Regions from separate parts of the Kaistia defluvii genome, predicted to be linked through region 2. Evidence: riboswitches for the same ligand, from Rfam matches in the RefSeq annotation. Region 2 holds a riboswitch; each other region holds the start of a gene.
What was found. A riboswitch is a leader RNA that binds a small molecule or an ion and turns the genes downstream of it on or off. The one in region 2 is predicted to bind cobalamin.
Positions count from the first base shown of each region.

Region 1 (6,712 bases), 600 kb from region 2:
AACAGCGTGCTGGCGAGGCGGTTGGCCTCGGCATAGGAGCGCGCCGCGGAGGCGAGCTTGCCGGAGCGGATGCGCTCCTGCGCCAGCGCGACAATGGCGTTCTCCACGTCTTCCAGCGCGGAGAGCACGGCCGCCTGATAGGCGATGAAGCTCTGGTCGCGCTGCGCCTGGGTCACCTCGACGGCGGCCTTCAACTGTCCGGCATTGAAGATCGGCACGGTCAGGCTGGGGCCGAAGGACCAACTGATCGACGAGCCCTTGCCGAGGTCGCCGAGCTTGGCGCCGCTGGTGCCGATGTTTCCGGTGAGGCTGGCGCTGGGATAGCGCGCCGCTTCCGCCTGGCCGATCTTCGCCGTGGCGCTGGCATATTGCGCTTCGGCAAGGCGGACGTCCGGCCGGGCCGTCAGCACATCGGCCGGGATGCCGGTCGGGATCGGCAGGCGAGGGGCGGGAACCGGCTTCGGTGCCTTCATGCGGTCGACGAGCGCGCTCGGCGCGCGGCCGGTCAGGACGGAGAGCCGATGCACGGTTTCGGCATAGGCGGCTTCGAGCGACGGAATGCCGGCCTCGGTGCTGCTGGCCTGGCCCTCGGCGGTCGCGACATCGGCGGCCGTGGCGCCGCCGGCCTCGAACTTGTTGCGGGTGATCGCCGCCGTCTCCCGCTGCGAGGCGGCAGTGCGCTTGGCGAGCGTGATGCGTGCCTGATAGCCGCGCGCCGAGACATAGTTGGTGGCGACGTCGCCGATCAGCGTCAGCAGCGTGGCGCGCAGCTCTTCCTCAGCCGCATCCATGCCGTAGCGGGCCGCCTCGACCGCGCGCTTGTTGCCGCCGAACAGGTCGAGCTCCCAGCTGGCGTCGAGCCCGGCCTGGAACTGGTTCGAGACATAACCGCCGCTCTTGCCGCGATCGGCGCCGGCCGAGCCATTGGCGGAGGGAAACAGGGCGCCGACCGTCTGGCGGTAGCTGGCGCGCGCTTCGCGGATGCTGGCCTTGGCGCTGGCGACGTCGAGATTGCCGGCGACGGCCTCGTTGACCAGTTCGTCGAGCATGGGGTCGCCCAGCCGCCGCCACCATTGCGAGAGTTCCGGCGGCTTGGACGGCTTGGAGGCGGTGCCGCTGCCCCATTTCGTCGGCAGCGAAAGGTTGGGCTTCTGGTAGTCCGGTCCGACGACGACACAGCCACCCAGCGCCGTCGTCAGCGCGAGCAACAGCGCCAATCGGGGCAGGGACGTGCGACGGCGGAGCCCCCGGCCCTGTCCATCGGGCATCGAGCGCGGAGCGGCGGTCAGGCCGGCGGCCGGAAGCCTTTGAACAGTCAAGGGTGAATCCACGTTAATGATAATGCAACCGAAGCTATATTCGGCGTGCCATCTGCAGGTCAATCGCACCGGACAGGGCGCATGGCCGCATGCCCTGGGTGACGGGGCTTTCTGGCACGCGGATGTGCCCGCGCCGCGCGCAGCCCGTTATGATCCGCGGAGGGAATCGGCGGCCTGTTCCGCCGCCGCTGAGATCGACAGGAGAGACGGCGTGACGGTTACCATCTACGGCATCAAGAACTGCGACACGATGAAGAAAGCCCGGCAGTGGCTTGATGCGAAAGGCGTTTCCTACGCGTTCCACGACTACAAGGCGACCGGAATCGACCGGGCGCATCTCGACCGCTGGGTCGGCGAGCTCGGCTGGGAAACCGTGCTGAACCGGGCCGGTACCACCTTCCGCAAGCTCGCCGACGCGGACAAGCAGGATCTCGACGCGGACAAGGCGATCGGCCTGATGCAGGCGCAGCCCTCGATGATCAAGCGCCCGATCGCCGATCTCGGCGACGGTCGACTGCTGATCGGCTTCAAGCCGGAAGCCTATGAGGCGGCCTTCCAATAGCCGAAGTCTATGCGGATATAAGGATATCTTTATATCCGACTTGACGGACCACAGCGCTGTCCCTAGGAGTGGTTCGTCGTGGTTCCCTGGGCCGTTTGCGCGGCGCCAGGGCTAAGAGGGAATCCGGTGCGTCTCGTCCGAGGCAATACCGGAGCTGCCCCCGCAACTGTGAGCGGCGAGCCCGGGTCCAATTCGTGTCACTGAAGCGATCGCTTCGGGAAGGCCGGACCGGGGCGGCGACCCGCGAGCCAGGAGACCTGCCGCGACATCATAACGTCCCTGGGCGGGGTGTCCCGGTGGTGCGCTTGCGCCCGCCGTTCCGACGCCGGGACCTCACGCATGCGTCCGCTCGGCCTTTGCCCCCAAACAATTGGGGTAAGCCGATGTCTTTCTCTTCTCTTCCCGTTGCCACGCTCGGCACGCCGCGGATCGGTCTGCGCCGCGAGCTCAAGACCGCGCTGGAAAGTTACTGGTCCGGCCTGTCGAACGCCGACGACCTGCTCGCCAGCGCCGCTGCACTGCGTGCCGCCAACTGGGCGCGCCAGCACGCCCATGGCGTCACCGTCATCCCTTCGAACGATTTCTCGCTCTACGACCATGTGCTCGATACCAGCGTCATGGTCGGCGCGATCCCGGAAATCTATGGCTGGCCCGGCGGTCCCGTGCCGCTCGACATCTATTTCGCCATGGCGCGCGGCAGCCAGGGCGATGCCGGACATGCGGATTGCGGCCATTCTCACCACGGCGCCGCCCAGGGCGTGCCGGCGCTGGAAATGACGAAATGGTTCGACACCAACTATCACTACATGGTGCCGGAATTCACGGCCGGTCAGCGCTTCAGCCTCGCCTCGATCAAGCCGCTCGACGAATATCTGGAGGCGAAGGCGCTCGGCTATGAGACCCGTCCGGTGCTGCTCGGACCGGTGAGCTATCTCAAGCTCGGCAAGAGCAAGGACGCCTCGCTCGATCCGCTGTCGCTGCTGCCCGGCCTGCTGCCGGTCTATGTCGAGATGCTGCGCCGGTTGGCGGCAAACGGCGCCGACTGGGTGCAGATCGACGAGCCCTGCCTGGTGCTCGACCTCGACGACAAGACGCGGCAGGCGCTTCGTGTCGCCTACGGCATGTTCGCCTATGCGCTGCCGAAGCTGAAACTGATGCTGACGCCCTATTTCGGTGCGCTCGGCGACAATCTCGATACGGCACTGGAACTGCCGGTGGCGGGCCTGCATCTGGATCTCGTCCGCGCCCCGGAGCAGCTGGACGCCGTGCTGGCCAAGGCGCCGCGCGGGCTTGTGCTGTCGCTCGGCGTCATCGATGGCCGCAACATCTGGCGCGCCAATCTTGCCACCCTGCTCGACCGGCTAGAGCCGGTAGTCGCGCGCCGCGGCTTGGACCATATCCAGATCGCGTCTTCCTGCTCGCTGCTGCATGTGCCGATCGATCTGGAGCTCGAAGCGGAACTCGACGCCGAACTGAAGAGCTGGCTGGCCTTCTCGGTCCAGAAGATGGACGAGTTGGCGACGCTCGGACGCGCGCTTGCCGGAGGCCGGCAGAGCGTGACGCCGGAGATCGCCGCCTCGGTGCTGGCAGCCAGCACGCGCGCGTCGTCGCCCCGCGTGCATGATGCGGCGGTGGCTGCGCGTTCCGCCGCCGTCACGGCCGAGCACGCCCGCCGTACCAGCCCGTTTGCCGAGCGGCGCAAGCTGCAGCAGGCGGTGCTGGACCTGCCTTCCTTCCCGACGACGACGATCGGTTCGTTCCCGCAGACGTCAGAGGTGCGCAAGGCGCGTGCGGCGCATGCCAAGGGCGCGCTGGACGAGGCTGCCTATGAGGCGTTCCTGCGGCAGGAGACGGAAGCCGCGATCCGCTGGCAGGAAGAGATCGGGCTCGACGTGCTGGTGCATGGCGAATTCGAGCGCAACGACATGGTGCAGTATTTCGGCGAGCAGCTTTGCGGCTTCGCCTTCACCAAAGCGGGCTGGGTGCAGAGCTATGGCTCCCGCTATGTCCGCCCGCCCATCCTGTTCGGCGACGTCTCGCGGCCAAAGCCAATGACCGTCGCCTGGTGGGCCTATGCCCAGTCGGTCACGGACAAGCCGATGAAGGGCATGCTCACGGGGCCGGTGACGATCCTCAACTGGTCGTTCGTGCGCGATGATGTTCCGCGCAGCGTCGCCTGCCGGCAGATCGCGCTCGCCATCCGCGACGAGGTGCTGGATCTCGAAAAAGCCGGCGCGCGGATGATCCAGATCGACGAGGCGGCGCTTCGCGAGGGGTTGCCGCTGCGGCGTGGCGAGTGGAGCTCCTATCTCGACTGGGCCGTGGAGAGCTTCCGGCTCTGCGCCTCGGGCGTTGCCGACCGGACGCAGATCCACACCCACATGTGTTACTCCGAGTTCAACGACATCCTCGACGCCATCGCGGCGATGGATGCCGACGTGATCTCGATCGAGACCTCGCGCTCGAAGATGGAACTGCTCGAAGCCTTTGTCGGCGACAATTACCCGAACGACATCGGCCCGGGCGTCTATGACATCCATTCGCCGCGCGTCCCGGCCGTGGCCGAAATGACCGACCTGCTCGGCAAGGCGGCCGAACGGCTCCGGGCCGGGCAGATCTGGGTCAATCCGGATTGCGGGCTGAAGACCCGCAAGTGGGAGGAGGTCCGTCCGGCGTTGATCAACATGGTCGCCGCCGCCCGGCAGCTGCGCGCACGCTTCGCTGAAGCCGCCGAATAGCGTCTCCTTTCCAATCAGACATGCCGGGGAGAGATCTCCGGCATGGCGAGGCCCTGGCGCCGACAAAAGCGAATCCGGTCAGAGCTTTGCGCGGTTATCCTCGCAGCGCGCGCAAGGCATTCAGGATCACGGCGACGTCGATCGCCTCCTGCAGCAGCGCGCCCTGCAGCGGCGGCAGGTAGCCGAGCGCGGCGGCGATCATGGCGAGGATCGACAGCCCGAGGCCAACGACCACGCTCTGCAGGGCAATTTTTGCCGAGCGATGCGATATGCCGATCGCGTCGGCCAGGCGGTCGAGCCGATCGACCAGCAGCACGACATCGGCGGATTCCGACGAAGCCGCCGCGCCGCGTGCGCCCATGGCGACGCCGACATCGGCGACGGCAAGAGCCGGCGCATCGTTGACGCCATCGCCCACCATCATGACGGGGCCGGCCGCGCGGGCGGCCAGCACGACATCGACCTTCGCCTGCGGTGACAGATCGGAGCGCAGTTCGTCGAGACGCATCTGGTCCACGATCGGTCGGGCGACCGCGGCGCGGTCGCCGGTGGCGAGCACGATGCGGTCGATGCCGGCCTTGCGTAGTCGATCGATGACCGATGCGGCATCGGTGCGGAGCGGGTCAGAAAGCACGAGAATGCCCGCCAGCGTGCCGTCGACGACGACGTCGATCGTCGCGGTGCTGCTCGGAAAGCGCGGCGTCACCCGGTTAGGCGGGAGGGTGATGTGAGACTTGGCGAAGGCGCTGCCACCGACCGCGACCCGGCGGCCGTCCACGACGCCGGAAAGCCCCGCGCCGGCCATCTCGTCGACCTCGGTCGGCGTCGAAAGCTGAAGCGAGCGGGCGTGCGCCGCCTGGATCAGCGCCTGCGCCATGACATGGGTTGACGCCTGGTCGAGCGAGGCCGCCAGCCGCAGTACCTCATTGGCGTCGAAGGTCGGCGCGACCCAGGTGTCGGTCAGTTCCGCGTGGCCATGGGTCAGCGTTCCCGTCTTGTCGAGCACGGCGACGCGGGCGCGGCCCAGCGCTTCCAGAGCATCCCCGCCCTTGACCAGCACGCCCAGCTTGGCGGCGCGCGATATGCCGGCGATGATCGCTACCGGAACGGCGAGGATCAGCGGGCAGGGTGTCGCCACCACCAGCACGGCGAGCGCCCGGATCGGATCGCCGCTCCAGATCCATGCGCCACCCGCCAGAAGCAGCGTCAGGGCGAGGAACCAGAGCGCATAGCGATCGGCCATGCGCACGGCCGGCGCCTTGGATTGCTGCGCCGCCTCGACGAGGCGGACGATGCCCGCATAAGCGCTTTCCGCCGCCGGTCGGGTCGCGATCAGATCGAAGGAAGAGCCGATCCCCATCATGCCGCTCAGCGCTTCGTCATCGGCCGATAGCCTGACCGGCATGGATTCGCCCGTCAGGGCCGACGTGTCGATCTGGGCACTTGCGGAGGCGATGCGGCCATCGACGGGCAGGACCTCGCCCTTGCGGATCAGAAGCCGGTCGCCCGGCTTGATCGAGTCGATGTCGACCTCGCGCAATCCGTCTGCCGTGTGCAGCATCGCGGTTCGCGCGACCCGGCCAAGCAGGGCCGTCATCTCCAATCGCGCGCGTCGCTCGGCGTAGTTCTCGAGAAACTGCCCACCCGCATACATCAGCGCCACGACATTGGCGGCGAGCGGCTCGCGGAAGATCAGAGCCGCCGACATCGAAAGCGCCGCGATGATGTCCAGCCCCGCATCCCCGCGTCGGAGCGAGGTGACGATCTGGACCAGCAGGCTGAGAAGGACGGGGAGGGTGGCGAAGCCCCAGACAAACGATGCCGATCCCCGGCCGCCGACGAAATAGAGCATCAGTCCGGCCGCGAGTCCGCCAAGCGCGGCCGCCAGGAGCGCGACATTGCTGGACCAGATCGGCCTGCGCTTTTGCGGCATGGGTAGCGAGATCCCCCAGACGGTGTGCGTGGGCGGCGATGGCGAAGACGAAGGGCGCGGTTCCGATAATGCCGCGCCGCGTGCGACACCAGCGCATTTTGTCATGGCTGTCGATGGGGGACGGTGGAACTAGGCTACGCCAGGTGCCGAATTTCCGGAT
Region 1 is NZ_JBEPSM010000001.1:1,395,401-1,402,112, reverse strand. Features, by position in the region: gene ABIE08_RS06575 (efflux transporter outer membrane subunit) at 1-1,268, opposite strand, end outside; gene ABIE08_RS06570 (ArsC family reductase) at 1,531-1,881, shown strand; cobalamin riboswitch at 1,944-2,160, shown strand; gene metE (5-methyltetrahydropteroyltriglutamate--homocysteine S-methyltransferase) at 2,265-4,619, shown strand; gene ABIE08_RS06560 (heavy metal translocating P-type ATPase) at 4,714-6,552, opposite strand; gene ABIE08_RS06555 (DUF488 domain-containing protein) at 6,682-6,712, opposite strand, start outside.
Region 1: it holds a riboswitch for cobalamin, as region 2 does, so the genes downstream of both, metE (5-methyltetrahydropteroyltriglutamate--homocysteine S-methyltransferase) here and ABIE08_RS03785 (CbtB domain-containing protein) in region 2, are expected to answer to the same signal.

Region 2 (6,712 bases):
AGCAGATGCAGCCATTGGTGAGTTCGATCACCGTATCCGGCTTGCAGTCGTCGACGCCGCAATCGGAGAGAAGCGAGCCGTCAAAACCCATGTCGCCGAATTCGTTGACTATCAGCGCGATGCGGCGTCCTTCGGCGCCGGCGATGAGGTTGCGGATCAGCGTGGTCTTTCCGGCACCCAGGAATCCGGTGACGATGGTGGCGGGGATGCGGGCGGTCAAAGGACGAACTCCGGGTTCGGATTGGGTTTCAGGCGCAGCGGCAGGCCGGCGGCCACGAGAAAAACGGTCTGCACGGCGGCGGCGATCTTCTGGTTGAGGCGGCCCTGCTCGTCGGCGAAGCGGCGCGCCAGCGCGTTCATCGGCACGATGCCGGAGCCGACCTCGTTGGAGACGAGCACGACCGGCCCCCTCGCCTTGGCGAGCATACGGGCCAGCGCGTCGCCCTCGGCGGCGACGTCGCGCTCGGCCTCCATCAGGTTGGAAAGCCAGAGCGTCAGGCAATCGACGAGGATGACGCGGCCGGGATCGGCCAAAGTCGCGAGGCGGCCGGTCAGGTCGAGCGGCTCCTCGACCGTTGTCCAGTCCAGCCCGCGCCGGTCACGATGCGCCGAAATCCGTGCCTGCATTTCGGCATCGCGGATCTCGGCCGTGGCCAGATAGGTGGCGGGCAGCCCCGTCCGAGCCACGATATCCTCGGCGAAGCGGCTCTTGCCGGAGCGGGCGCCGCCGAGGATCAGCGCCGTGCGCGGCGCGGGGGATGGCACGGCCTCAGGCCGACCGCGACAGGCGTTGATAGAGCCAGCCGGAGCAGAGGCCGGAAAGCGCCCAGAGCAGCGCGCTGACCACCAGGGAGGCGGCGACGAACTCGCCGCCGAGGCCGGCCGGATAGGAGGCTTCCAGCGTCGGCGGAACCGGGGCGCCGATGACATGCGGCAACACGCCGAGGACGAGGCCGGCGACCTTCAGGAGCCACGAACGCCCGAAGACGATCAGCGCGAGGCCGATCGCCGAGGCGGCGGCGGTCGAAAGCCACCAGACCTGGCGCGAGGTGATCTCGGCCGCGGCCGTGCCGGGAAGCTCCGGCGACAGGCCGAGCGAGGGCAGCAGCGAAGCGGCGAAGAAGCCGGCAACGCCCCAGAGTACGCCGGTGCTAGCGTCGATCCTGCCGCCGCGGATCGACATCAGGCCGAGCAGCACGGCCGATACCCCCACCCCCATCAGCAGGTTGGCGATCAGCGTATAGGCGGAGCGCTCGAAGCCGTCGGCCGGCGACCAGGCGTCTTCGTCATGCTCATGCGCCGGCGCGGCAGCGGCGGGCGCGGCGGCCTCATGGGCGTGGGCCTCGGTCGTCGAGTGCTCATGCGGCGCGGCGGCAGCAGCCGGGGCCGGCTCGGCGCTTTCGAAGGTCTCGGCGTGCAGGATGAGCGGCTCGGTGGTGACAGCCTGCACCACGGAAAGCGCAATGCCCACGGCAAGCCCGGCGCCGAAGGCGCTCAGGATGATCGTCTTGAACATGATGGATCCTCAGGCGTCAGTGGCAGGGCAGACCGAGGGAATGCCGGGTGTCATGCGTCGCGTTGTGGATCAGGCTCGGCGCGGCGAAGCCGGTGCCGACGAACAGGAACAGGCCGAAGGCGATGGCGAACAGCGCCGGCACGATGCGCGATGCGGCGTCGCTCTTGGCGCCATCTGCGGCAATCGAGGTCGACCTCGTCGCGGTCTTCGAGAAATTGGTCATAGCGTCTCCTTCACCGTCCCACCGACGGCTGGCTGGTATGAGGCGCTGGCTGGTCTCCTGGCTCACGGGTCGCTGCTTCCTCGACGCCTTCCCGGTTTCCCAGTGGCCATCGCGAGGTCGCTCGCCGCTTACAGTTGCGGGGGCAGCTTCGGACTTGGAATCCCGCAAGGGGTCCTTCCGCACCGAATTCCCATTTCATCCCCCAAGGCCTGAGGCCTGTCGGGGGAACCGTCGCAGAGTCACGCTAGAGGGATTGCCGGTCTGGCGCAAGCCACGCCTCATTTGGCGGCAGGCGCGCCCTTGCTGCGAAATCTCGCCCAGCGGCGCAGCAGCGCCACTTCGGATCTCCGACGGATGCGGCGCACCCGCGCCGAGTCATGCGACAGCACCACCAGTCCGACCGGCACCATCCAGAAGCCGAGGATCGGCAGGAAGCCGAGCGTGCCCCCAAGAAGGAAGCCGCTTCCGATCGCGACGCGGGCCGTCCGGCTCTTGGGAAGCGGGAGGGCCTTCTTGCCGAAGCGGATGGATGGCATGCGGCTGGTTTTCTCCGTGGCTCGGATCGGGAAGGACGGTTCTGGCGCACAATGAAACGCCGAGCCCGCTGGCCCGGCGCTCTCTCTTATGTGGAAAGAGCCGACCTCATTGCAACGGTTCCGGCCGGCAACGGTTCCTGACGCCCTCTGCCCGCAATGGAAAGCCCGGCGCGGATTTGTCCGCGCCGGGCTGGAGGTTGATTCGCGCGGGATCTCGCGTCCGGCTAGGTCGCCGGGCGCATTGCCTTGCGACGCCGAAGCAGCAGCATCGCCAGCGGGAAGAGCCAGATCAGGATAGTGAGCGCGCCCAGCCCACCAGCGATCGGCCGCTCGAAGAAGCGGAAGACGTCGCCATCGGCCTTGATCATCGAGGTGATGAAGTTCTGCTCGAGCATCGGCCCCAGCACCATGCCGAGGATCGCCGGCGCGATCGGGATGTCGTTCTCCTCCATGAAGAAGCCGATGATGCCGAAGATGAGCATCATGACGATGCCGGCCACGGAATTGGCGATCGCGAAGGAGCCGACGATGCAGAAGATCAGGATCATCGGCATCAGCGTCGAGGGCGGAATGGAGAGGATCGGGCGCGCGCCGCGGATCGCCAGCCAGCCCAGCGGCAGCATGATCAGATTCGCCAGGATGAACACGATGAAGATCGCATAGACCGTCTGCGGATCGTTGATGAAGATCGTCGGCCCCGGATTGATGCCCTTGATGTAGAGCACGCCGATGACGATGGCGGTGATCGAATCGCCGGGAATGCCGAAGACGAGCGCCGGGATCCAGGCGCCGCTGACGGCCGAATTGTTCGAGGCGCCGGCCTCGACCAGACCCTCGACATGGCCCGTGCCGAACTTCTCCTTCTGTTTCGAGAAGCGCTTGGAGATGGCGTAGGAAATCCAGGCGGCGATATCGGCGCCGGCGCCGGGAAGAATGCCGAGCGCGGTGCCGGTGATGCTGCCGCGCACGGTCTGCACCGGATATTGCTTCAGGTTCTTCCACTGGGTGCGGAAGATCCCCTGGCCGTCGGCGCGCGGAATCTTCCTGCGCGGCGACGTCGCCGTCACGGTGCGCAGAACCTCCGACACGGCGAACAGCCCGATCATGGCCGGGATGAACTGGATGCCGGCCATCAGTTCGAGATTGCCGAAGGAGAAGCGCGGCTCGCCCGAGGGGTTTTCCATGCCGATCGTCGCCACGAACAGGCCGATCAGCAGCGAGATCAGGCCGCGGGTCGGCGAGCCCGGATTGACGAAGACGGCGCAGGAGAGACCGAGCAGAACCAGCCAGAAATACTCCTCGGAGGAGAATTTTAGGGCGATTTCGGCGAGGGTCGGCGAGACCGTCATCAGCACGATCGCGCCGAACAGGCCACCGATCGCCGAGAAGACGAGCGCGGCGCCGAGCGCTTCATCGCCGCGCCCGGTCTGCGTCATCTTGTAGGCGTCATCGACATAGGCGGCGTTGGCGGGCGTGCCCGGCATGCGCAGCAAGGCCGCCGGAATGTCGCCGGCGAAGATTGCCATGGCGGTCGCCGTCACGATCGCCGCGATGGCCGGCACCGGATCCATGAAGAAGGTCATCGGCACCAGCAGCGCCGTCGCCATGGTCGCTGTCAGACCGGGAATGGCGCCAACCAGCATGCCGAATACGGCGGATGCCAGGATGACGCCGAGCACATAGGGTTCGAAGACGAGGGCCGCAGCCTGTTCCAGAATCAGCATGCGTCACCCGAGAAAGGAGAGAAATTCGGTGCGCGGCAGCGGCACCATGAGAAGGCGGGAAAAGCCGTAATAGACGACCAGGGTCGTCGCAGCGCTGGCCAGCAGCGCCGTCAGCCAACCCGTCCGCAGCACCAGCATCAGGCCCAGAAGGCTGATGAAGGTGGTGGGGATGAAGCCAAGCGTCTCGGCGAACAGGATGTAGAAGACGATGACGGCGAGGCAGGCGACCGCCGAGAGCGCCAGCCGCGGCGTGCGCACCCAGTCGGCGAGATGCGGCTTCAGCATTGCCGGCAGGTGCTTGAGGCTGGTCGCCACCATGAAGCAACCGAGCAGGATGGCGCACCAACCGATCAATCGCGGCATGGTGCCGGCGCCATAGGCCTGACCCGGAAGGGCGGCGAAATGGGCCGAGGCAAGAAGAAGGGCGAGGCCGCCAAGGGCGGACAGAACCCCAAGATGCAGTTCACTGAGCTTGATCATGGCCGTTCCGTGCAAAGCTTTTCCGGGCGAGGCCGGGGAGCCGGCGCGACCGGGACCGAGGGTCCGGGCCGCGCCGCCAGCAGGGGATCGAAGAGCCGACCGGCCGCCTATTTGGCGAGACCGGCCTCCTTCATGATCTTGCCGAGCGTGACGTCATCCTCGGCAACGATGCGGGTTGCTTCAGCGCCATTGGCCCAGCGCATGCCGAAGCCGCGCTCGGTCATGAACTTCTTGTATTCGGGGCTGTTGTAGGCCTTCTCGAGAGCGGCCTCGAGCTTCGCCTTCACATCCTCCGGCAGGCCCTTCGGCGCCGCGATCGTGCGCCAGACGGCCAGCGTCCAGTCGGAATCGACCGATTCCTTCAGCGTCGGGGCGTCGGGGAACAGTTCCTGCCGCTCGGGCGACATCGAACCCAGCGCCAGCACGCGCTTGGCGTCGATCATCGAACGGCCTTCGGCGAGCGAAGTCGGCACGAGGTCGACGCCGCCGGCCACCATGTCAGTGATGCCCGGCGCGGCGCCCTGGCTCGGCACCCAGGTGACCTGGTCCGGATTCAGGCCGTGCGACAGCATCCAGCCGGCGAGGCCGAGATGCCAGATGCCGCCCTGCCCGGTGCCGGACGCCTTGAAGGTTCCGGCCGGCTTTTCCTTGATGGCGGTCAGCAGCTCGGGAAGCGTCTTGAAGGGCGAATCCACCGACACCATCACGCCGCCCGGATCAGCATTGACCATGGCCAGGAAGTCGAAGTCCTTGTAGGTCAGCGGGGTCAGGCCCTGCCAATGCATCATGTCGATTTCAATCGTCACGACGCCGATCGTGTAGCCATCGGGCTTCGCCGTGGCGATGGCGCTGTGACCGACCACGCCCGAGCCGCCGGTGCGGTTGACGACGTTGACGGGAACGCCGAGTTCCTGCTGCAGGAGCGTGCCGATGATGCGCGCCACGGCATCGGTGCCGCCGCCGGCGCCCCAGGGCACGAGCATCTGAATGGGCCGGTCGGGATAGGAAGACTGCGCCATGGCCGGCGCCGTGACAGCGACCGACGCAAAGGCCAGTGCGGTGCAAAGAAGCGTACGTCGCAGCATGAGATCCTCCCAGAATGCTGACAATATTGTACCATCGCGCCCGAGCCTCCCCGCTCGAGTCGCTGGCAAATCCGATCCCTGCTTGGGATTAGTTCCAGAACTATTTAGGCCGAGCCATAATCTGTCAACGCAAACATCGTAATGCAGAACGGATTGACGGGGACCATCCAAAGTTTACGTAGCGATATGCTGCGCAAGCAATCGACAGATCTCGACTAAACTTTGCACTGCAAAATCTATGCTGTGGTGCAATATGCGGGCGATGGAGGAGGCATGCCATCGACCGCGTAGGCGATGGCCCGCGATCGCGGCGGGCCGGTTGAAACTTCGGTGGGACGTGGGATTCGGGACGGAATAGGGGCGAGGCCAAGCCTGCCCGGAAACAATCAAGGGGCCGGATGGCAACCCATCCGACCCCTTGATCAAAACTGGCTCCGCGAGTTGGACTCGAACCAACGACCCGGTGATTAACAGTCACCTGCTCTACCAACTGAGCTATCGCGGAACAGCGTTTGCGGCGTCTGCCCGAAGCCTCGGCGCCGAGGCTTGGAAACAATCAAGGGGTTAGATGGCAATCCACCTAACCCCTTGATCAAATTTGGCTCCGCGAGTTGGACTCGAACCAACGACCCGGTGATTAACAGTCACCTGCTCTACCAACTGAGCTATCGCGGAACAGCGTCGCCGCTGCTGTGAGCGAGGCTATAGCAAAGCCTGTGTCGGCTTGCAAAGTCCTAAAACGCATGTTTTCCGCGCCAGCATGGCCGAACCCTTCAAAACGTAGCGTTCCTGCGGGTTTGGCGTGGGGATAACTCGGCGAGTTCGGACGGAATGCGGCGATCGCCTCGATTTCAGCCGGGCATCGCGGGATTCGACGGCGCAATTGTTGGAAGCGGTTGCGGCGAGGTCGCGGAGCGCGCCCGCATGGAGACCCAGACAATGTCTACACCCTCGCCGTCATCCCGGGCTTGCCCCGGGATCCATTCAGCCGGGTTGGTCGAAGGCCAGCCTACCCCGCCTCGGTCATCTCCCGCAGCCGCTCGACCGCCTGGCGCACCAGCGGATCGAGGTCGGCGCCGCCTTCTTCCAGATGGGCCAGGATGCCGGCGCGCATCCTCGGGTCCCAGAACTTGCGCAGATGATCGGCG
Region 2 is NZ_JBEPSM010000001.1:794,179-800,890, reverse strand. Features, by position in the region: gene cobW (cobalamin biosynthesis protein CobW) at 1-220, opposite strand, end outside; gene cobU (bifunctional adenosylcobinamide kinase/adenosylcobinamide-phosphate guanylyltransferase) at 217-765, opposite strand; gene ABIE08_RS03790 (CbtA family protein) at 770-1,516, opposite strand; gene ABIE08_RS03785 (CbtB domain-containing protein) at 1,533-1,739, opposite strand; cobalamin riboswitch at 1,770-1,987, opposite strand; gene ABIE08_RS03780 (hypothetical protein) at 2,018-2,275, opposite strand; gene ABIE08_RS03775 (tripartite tricarboxylate transporter permease) at 2,500-3,999, opposite strand; gene ABIE08_RS03770 (tripartite tricarboxylate transporter TctB family protein) at 4,003-4,479, opposite strand; gene ABIE08_RS03765 (Bug family tripartite tricarboxylate transporter substrate binding protein) at 4,587-5,564, opposite strand; tRNA gene ABIE08_RS03760 (tRNA-Asn) at 5,994-6,069, opposite strand; tRNA gene ABIE08_RS03755 (tRNA-Asn) at 6,164-6,239, opposite strand; gene ABIE08_RS03750 (formate dehydrogenase subunit delta) at 6,574-6,712, opposite strand, start outside.

Region 3 (6,712 bases), on a different contig from region 2:
ATGACGTCGATGCCGAAGTTCAGGTGGATGCTCTCGTCGCGCAGGATGTACTGGTACTGCTCGGCGATGCCGACCATCTTGTTGCGGCGGCCGAGCGACAGGATCTGCGCGAAGCCGGTGTAGAACCACATGCCCTCGAAGATGACATAGAAGGCGACGAGATCGCGCAGGAAGGCCTGGTCGGTCTCGGGCGTGCCGGTCTTGAAGTCGGGATCGTCGAGATGCTGGGTGTGCTTCAGCGCCCAGGCCGCCTTGTCGGTGATCGACGGCACTTCCCGGTACATGTTGAACAGTTCGCCCTCGTCGAGGCCGAGGCTTTCGACGATGTACTGGAAGGTGTGCGTGTGCACCGCCTCTTCAAAAGCCTGGCGCAGCAGGTACTGCCGGCATTCCGGATTGGTCAGGTGGCGATAGATCGCCAGCACGATGTTGTTGGCAACGAGGGATTCTGAGGCGGCGAAGAAGCCGAGATTGCGCTTGATGGCGCGGCGCTCGTCCTCGGTCAGCCCGTCCTTCGACTTCCAGAGCGCGATGTCGGCCTGCATCGAGACCTCGGTCGGCATCCAGTGATTATTGCAGCCGGCGAGGTATTTTTCCCAGGCCCAGCGATATTTCAGCGGCAGCAGCTGGTTCACGTCGGCGCGGCAATTGATCATCGCCTTGTCGTCGACGGAGACCCGGCCGCCGGCGCGGTCGATGGCGCCGAGGCCGGTGGCATCGGCGATCGGTTCACCCTGCCCCGCTGCCGCGAAAGGCGCGCCCGGGGCGGGAGCGGATTTGGGTTCGGACCAATCGAGCATGGTCAACTCCTTGGAATTTTGATGGCGCAGCATGAAGCGCGGCCGAGAGGTCTTGTTTCACCTCTCCCTGAGGGAGAGGTCGACGGCGAAGCCGGCGGGTGAGGGGTTGAGGCATCTCCGGAAGGGCTGGAAAGCCCCTCACCCCAGCCCTCTCCCGCGAGCGGTAGAGGGGGCGGGCCGGAGGCTCGCCTGCCCGTCGCCCCGGCTGAAGAGCCCTCGCCCGCTTGCGGGAGAGGGTTGGGTGAGGGTCTTGCTTGCATCCCGATCCCTGCAGCTCGGCATCGCAAGTCCAAGCCCCCCTACTGGCAGGCTTCGCAGTCGGGGTCGTCGATGGAACACGCCTGGCCCCAGGCTTCGCCGATCGGGATCGCGATCGGAGCCGGTGCCAGCTTCGCAGCCGGCACCACGATCGGCGCAGCGGCGACCGGGGCGGTGGCGAGCACGGCCGAGACCGAATTGAGCTTGCCGTCCGTACCCTTCAGCGTCGACTTCTCGACATGCGTCGCCGAGCGCGAGCGCAGGTAATAGGTCGTCTTCAGGCCGCGCTGCCAGGCGAGGCGATAGAGCGCGTCGAGCTTCTTGCCCGAGGGATTGGCGATGTAGAGGTTGAGCGACTGCGCCTGGTCGATCCACTTCTGCCGCCGCGCCGCCGCCTCGATCAGCCAGGCCGAGTCGATCTCGAAAGCGGTCGCGTAGAGCGCCTTCAGATCGTCCGGGATGCGGTCGATCGGGCCGATACTGCCGTCGAAATATTTGAGATCCGACACCATCACCTCGTCCCAGAGGCCGCGCGCCTTGAGATCATGCACGAGCGCCGCGTTCACCACGGTGAAGTCGCCCGACATGTTCGATTTGACGAACAGGTTCTGGTAGGCCGGCTCGATCGACTGCGCCACGCCGCAAATGTTGGAGATCGTTGCCGTCGGCGCGATCGCCATGGTGTTTGAATTGCGCATGCCGACCGTCTTGACCCGCTCGCGCAGGCCTTCCCAGTCGAGCACGGTCGAACGATCGAGCTCCAGCCCGCCGCGCGCTTCGGCCAGCAGCTCCACCGAGTCGATCGGCAAAATGCCCTGCGACCAGAGCGAGCCGTCGAAGCTCGGATAGCGGCCGCGCTCGGCGGCGAGGTCGGTCGAGGCCGAGATCGCATGGAAGGAGATCGCCTCCATGCTCTCATCGGCGAAGCGGACGGCGGCTTCCGAGGCATAGGGAATGCGCAGCGCCTGCAGCGCGTCCTGGAAGCCCATCAGGCCGAGGCCGACCGGGCGGTGACGCAAATTGGAGCGGCGCGCCTCGGGGATGGTGTAGAAATTGATGTCGATGACATTGTCGAGCATGCGCATCGCCGTCTGGACGGTGCGCGCCAACCGGTCGAGATCGAGGCCGTCGCCAACGATATGATGAGCGAGGTTGATCGAGCCGAGATTGCAGACCGCGACCTCGTCATTCGACGTGTTGAGCGTGATCTCGGTGCAGAGATTGGACGAATGCACGACGCCGGCATGGCGCTGCGGCGAGCGGATGTTGCAGGGATCCTTGAAGGTGATCCAGGGATGTCCGGTCTCGAACAGCATGGTCAGCATGCGGCGCCAAAGGTCGGTCGCCTTGACCTCCTTGTGGACGCGCATCTCACCGCGCTTCGCCTTCGCCTCATAGCTCTCATAGGCGCGCTGGAAGGCGGGGCCGTAGAGATCGTGCAGGTCCGGCGTCTCGTCGGGCGAGAACAGGGTCCACGGACCATCCTCGGCGACGCGCTGCATGAACAGGTCCGGCACCCAGTTGGCGGTGTTCATGTCATGCGTGCGGCGGCGGTCGTCGCCGGTGTTCTTGCGGAGATCGAGGAATTCCTCGATGTCGACATGCCAGGTCTCGAGATAGGCGCAGACGGCGCCCTTGCGCTTGCCGCCCTGGTTGACGGCGATCGCCGTGTCGTTCGCCACCTTCAGGAACGGCACCACGCCCTGGCTCTCGCCATTGGTGCCCTTGATGTGTGCTCCGAGGCCGCGCACGCGCGACCAGTCATTGCCCAGCCCGCCGGAATACTTCGCCAGCAGCGCATTGTCCTTCACCGACTTGAAGATGCCCTCGAGATCGTCCGGCACGGTGGTGAGGAAGCAGGACGAAAGCTGCGGCCGCAGCGTGCCCGAATTGAACAGGGTCGGCGTCGAGGCCATGAAGTCGAAGGACGACAGCAGATTGTAGAACTCGATTGCCCGCGCCTCGCGGTCGATCTCGCGGATCGCCAGCCCCATGGCGACGCGCATGAAGAAGGCCTGCGGCAGCTCGATGCGGGTGCCGCCGGTCTGCAGGAAATAGCGGTCGTAGAGGGTCTGCAGGCCAAGGAACTGGAAGTTCAGGTCCCGCTCGGGTTTTAGCGCAGCGGCGAGGCGGACCAGATCGTAGCGGCCAAGCTCGCCATCGACCAGTTCATGCTCGATGCCGACCCGGATGAAGGCCGGGAAATAGTCGGCATAGCGGCCGGCCATCTCGCTCTGCGTCGGCTGGACCGGAATGCCCTGCACGAAGGAAACCGCCTCGGCGCGCAGCATATCGAGCAGCAGGCGGGCGCTGACAAAGGCGTAGTTGGGCTCGCTCTCGACCAGCGTGCGGGCGGCCATCACCGGGGCCAGCGCCAATTCGGCCAGCGAAATGCCGTCATAAAGATTGCGGCGGGTTTCCGAGAGGATCGCGCCGGCATCGACATCGGCAAGCCCGGCGCAGGCCTCGTCGACGACGAGTTGCAGGCGGCGCTCATCCAGCGGACGCAGCACGCCATCGGCGCCGCGCACCTGCAGCAGCGGCGCGCCGACCGGGGCGACCGCCTCGGCGGTGCGGCGGGCGCGGGCGCGCTCCTCGCGATACAGAACATAGGCGCGGGCGACCTTGTGGTGCTCGCCGCGCATCAGCGCCAGCTCGACCTGGTCCTGCACGTCCTCGATATGGAGCGCGCGATCGGAGCCGACGCGGCGCGTCAGCGCGCTGACGATCTGGCCGGTCAGGTCGTCGACGATCTCATGCACGCGGCGCGAGGCGGCGGCGCTGTTGCCCTCGACGGCGAGAAACGCCTTGGTCAGCGCGACGGCGATCTTGGACGCATCGAAATCCGACAGCGAGCCGTTGCGGCGGATGACGTGAAAGGCCGGCGTGGCGGCGGCGGAAGGCTTGGACGGTACGGGGGCCGGCGAAAGCGAAGGATAGGAGGCGACCGGCGCGCTACGGTCTTGATCAATCGTCTGTGTCATCGGCTTCAGCCCAAAATTGGTTGGGAGCAAAGGCCGAGCGAAGCGAACAGGACGAACGGCCCCCAAAAAGGCCGCACGAAACCAGCGCTCCACCGGGACACCCCGCCCGAGGATTCTTTCAGTCTGTCGGGGCAGGTTTCCTGGCTCACGGGTCGTCGCTCTGCCCACCTTCCCGGGACCTCGCGGTCCCAGTGGTCTCTCCGGGCAGACACTCGCCGTTCACAGTTGCGGGGGCAGCTCCGGCTCCACCCTTTCGGGCGTTCCGGCATTCCCTCTTAGCCCTGGGTCTTGCGACTCAGGAGAACCTCGACACGCAGATGTAGACGCCCATGCGCCTCCATCGTCAATATCTAGTTATTGTTGACAGGATTGCGAATCGGCGGCCCGGCCGCATTCCGAAGCCGACCCGCCAATTCCCGGCTGTGGAAATTCCTCCCAACTGCCGCTTTAGCTGGCGCTCGCATACATGCCGGTGGTGCGGAACTCGGTCGGACTGGTGCCGAAGAAGCGGCGGAACACCTTGGCGAAATAGTTCGAATCGTCGAAGCCCGACAGCACCGCCACTTCCTTGACCGACAGCACCTGCTGGCCGGCGAGCAGACGGGCGGCGCGTCGCATCCGCTCCTGCAGCACGAATTCGGCCGGCGGCATGCCCTCGCTCGCCGCGAACATGCGCGAGAAATGCGCCCGGCTGAAGCCGGAGAATTCCGCCAGTTCCGGCACGGAGAGCGGCTTGTCGAGATTGGCGAGGATGTGCTCGACCACCCGCTGGATCACGCCATTGTCGGCCAGCGACGCGCCATGCGAGCCGAACACGTCGTCATAGAGCGCGGTCGCCGCCTCATAGGCGACGGCCGAGGCGGCGCCGGGCGTTTCGCCGCCCCCATCGATCAGCCGCAGGCTGCAATCGGCGAGATGGTCGATCGTGTCGGGCCGCAGCCGCAAGACCGGCCCCGTCGCCTCCAGGATCTGGCGGTGGATGCGCAGCGCCTCCTGCCCGTTCATCGAGATCCAGAAGAACTCCCAGGGGGTTCCCGGCTCGACCGAATAGCAGTGATTGTGCGGCACGACGACCAGCATCGTCTCGCCCGGTCCGATCCGGTAATGACGCCGGTCGTAGCGCAGCTTGCCGGAGCCGGCGACGGTGTGCTGGAGCACGGTGAACGGCGTCTGGCCCCGCTTGCGACCATCCCAGCTATAGCTCGAATCGGTGCGGATTTCGTAGCCGGTGCTGGTCGGCATGGTGTGCAGCCGGTGGCGGCCGCGGGGCAGCGATACGGTCTTCATGACCGGGGCACGCTGGGCCAATTCTCCGAGCATAAAATCACCCACGAAAGCACAAATTCTCTCTGGTTCACGCATGAACCTTGCGCATACTAGCCTCGAGCCAAGCGGCCGGGCGATAAAAAAGAGCAGCAGCATGAGCCAATACCACCCGAGGCTGCCGAAACCCCGCCGAAATCGAGGCAATTCCGTACCTTTCTGACCGCCCCATTCGAGCTCTCTTGCCAGGAACCGCGCCCAGGGCGCGCCGGCCGCCTCCGAGGAACCCCAGAAACGCCATGTCCAGTTTCAAGATCGCCATCATCGGCGCCGGCAGCGTCGGCTTCACCAAGAAGCTGGTCTCCGACATCCTCTGCGTGCCGGAACTGCGCGAGGTCGAATTCGCGCTGACCGACATCAGCGAGCACAATCTGACCATGGTCCGGCAGATCCTCGACCGCATGGTCGCGGAGAACAAGCTGCCGACCAAGATCACGGCGACCGCCAACCGGCGCGAGGCGCTGACCGGCGCGCGCTACGTCATCAGCTGCGTGCGCGTCGGCGGGCTCGAGGCCTATGCCGACGATATCCGCATCCCGCTCCAATATGGCGTCGACCAGTGCGTCGGCGACACGATCTGCGCCGGCGGCATTCTGTACGGCCAGCGCAACATCCCGGTTATCCTCGACTTCTGCAAGGATATCCGCGAGGTCGCCGAGCCGGGCGCGCGCTTCCTGAACTATGCCAACCCGATGGCGATGAACACCTGGGCGGCGATCGAATACGGCAAGGTCGACACGATCGGCCTCTGCCACGGCGTGCAGCATGGCGGCGAACAGATCGCCGAAGTGCTGGGCGCGACCGACGAGAGCGAGCTGGAATTCATCTGCTCCGGCATCAACCACCAGACCTGGTATGTCGACATCCGCTTCCGCGGCCGCAAGATCGGCAAAGACGAGCTGGTCGCCGCCTTCGAGGCGCATCCCGTCTTCTCGCAGCAGGAGAAGGTCCGCATCGACGTCCTGAAGCGCTTCGGCTTCTATTCGACCGAGAGCAACGGCCATCTGTCGGAATACCTGCCCTGGTACCGCAAGCGGCCGGACGAGATCCATCGCTGGATCGACATGTCGAACTGGATCCATGGCGAGACCGGCGGCTATCTCCGCCACTCGACCGAGACCCGCAACTGGTTCGAGACCGACTTCCCGAAGTTCCTGGAGGACGCCGGCAAGCCGCTCGACCCGAAGAAGCGCTCGAACGAGCACGCCAGCCACATCCTCGAGGCGCTGGAGACCGGGCGCGTCTATCGCGGCCACTTCAACGTCAAGAACCGCGGCATCATCACCAACCTGCCCGAGGATGCGATCATCGAATCGACGGGCTTCGTCGACCGTTTCGGCCTCAACA
Region 3 is NZ_JBEPSM010000004.1:219,768-226,479, forward strand. Features, by position in the region: gene ABIE08_RS21210 (ribonucleotide-diphosphate reductase subunit beta) at 1-800, opposite strand, end outside; gene ABIE08_RS21215 (ribonucleoside-diphosphate reductase subunit alpha) at 1,100-4,042, opposite strand; cobalamin riboswitch at 4,156-4,366, opposite strand; gene ABIE08_RS21220 (AraC family transcriptional regulator) at 4,490-5,362, opposite strand; gene ABIE08_RS21225 (alpha-glucosidase/alpha-galactosidase) at 5,605-6,712, shown strand, end outside.
Region 3: it holds a riboswitch for cobalamin, as region 2 does, so the genes downstream of both, ABIE08_RS21215 (ribonucleoside-diphosphate reductase subunit alpha) here and ABIE08_RS03785 (CbtB domain-containing protein) in region 2, are expected to answer to the same signal.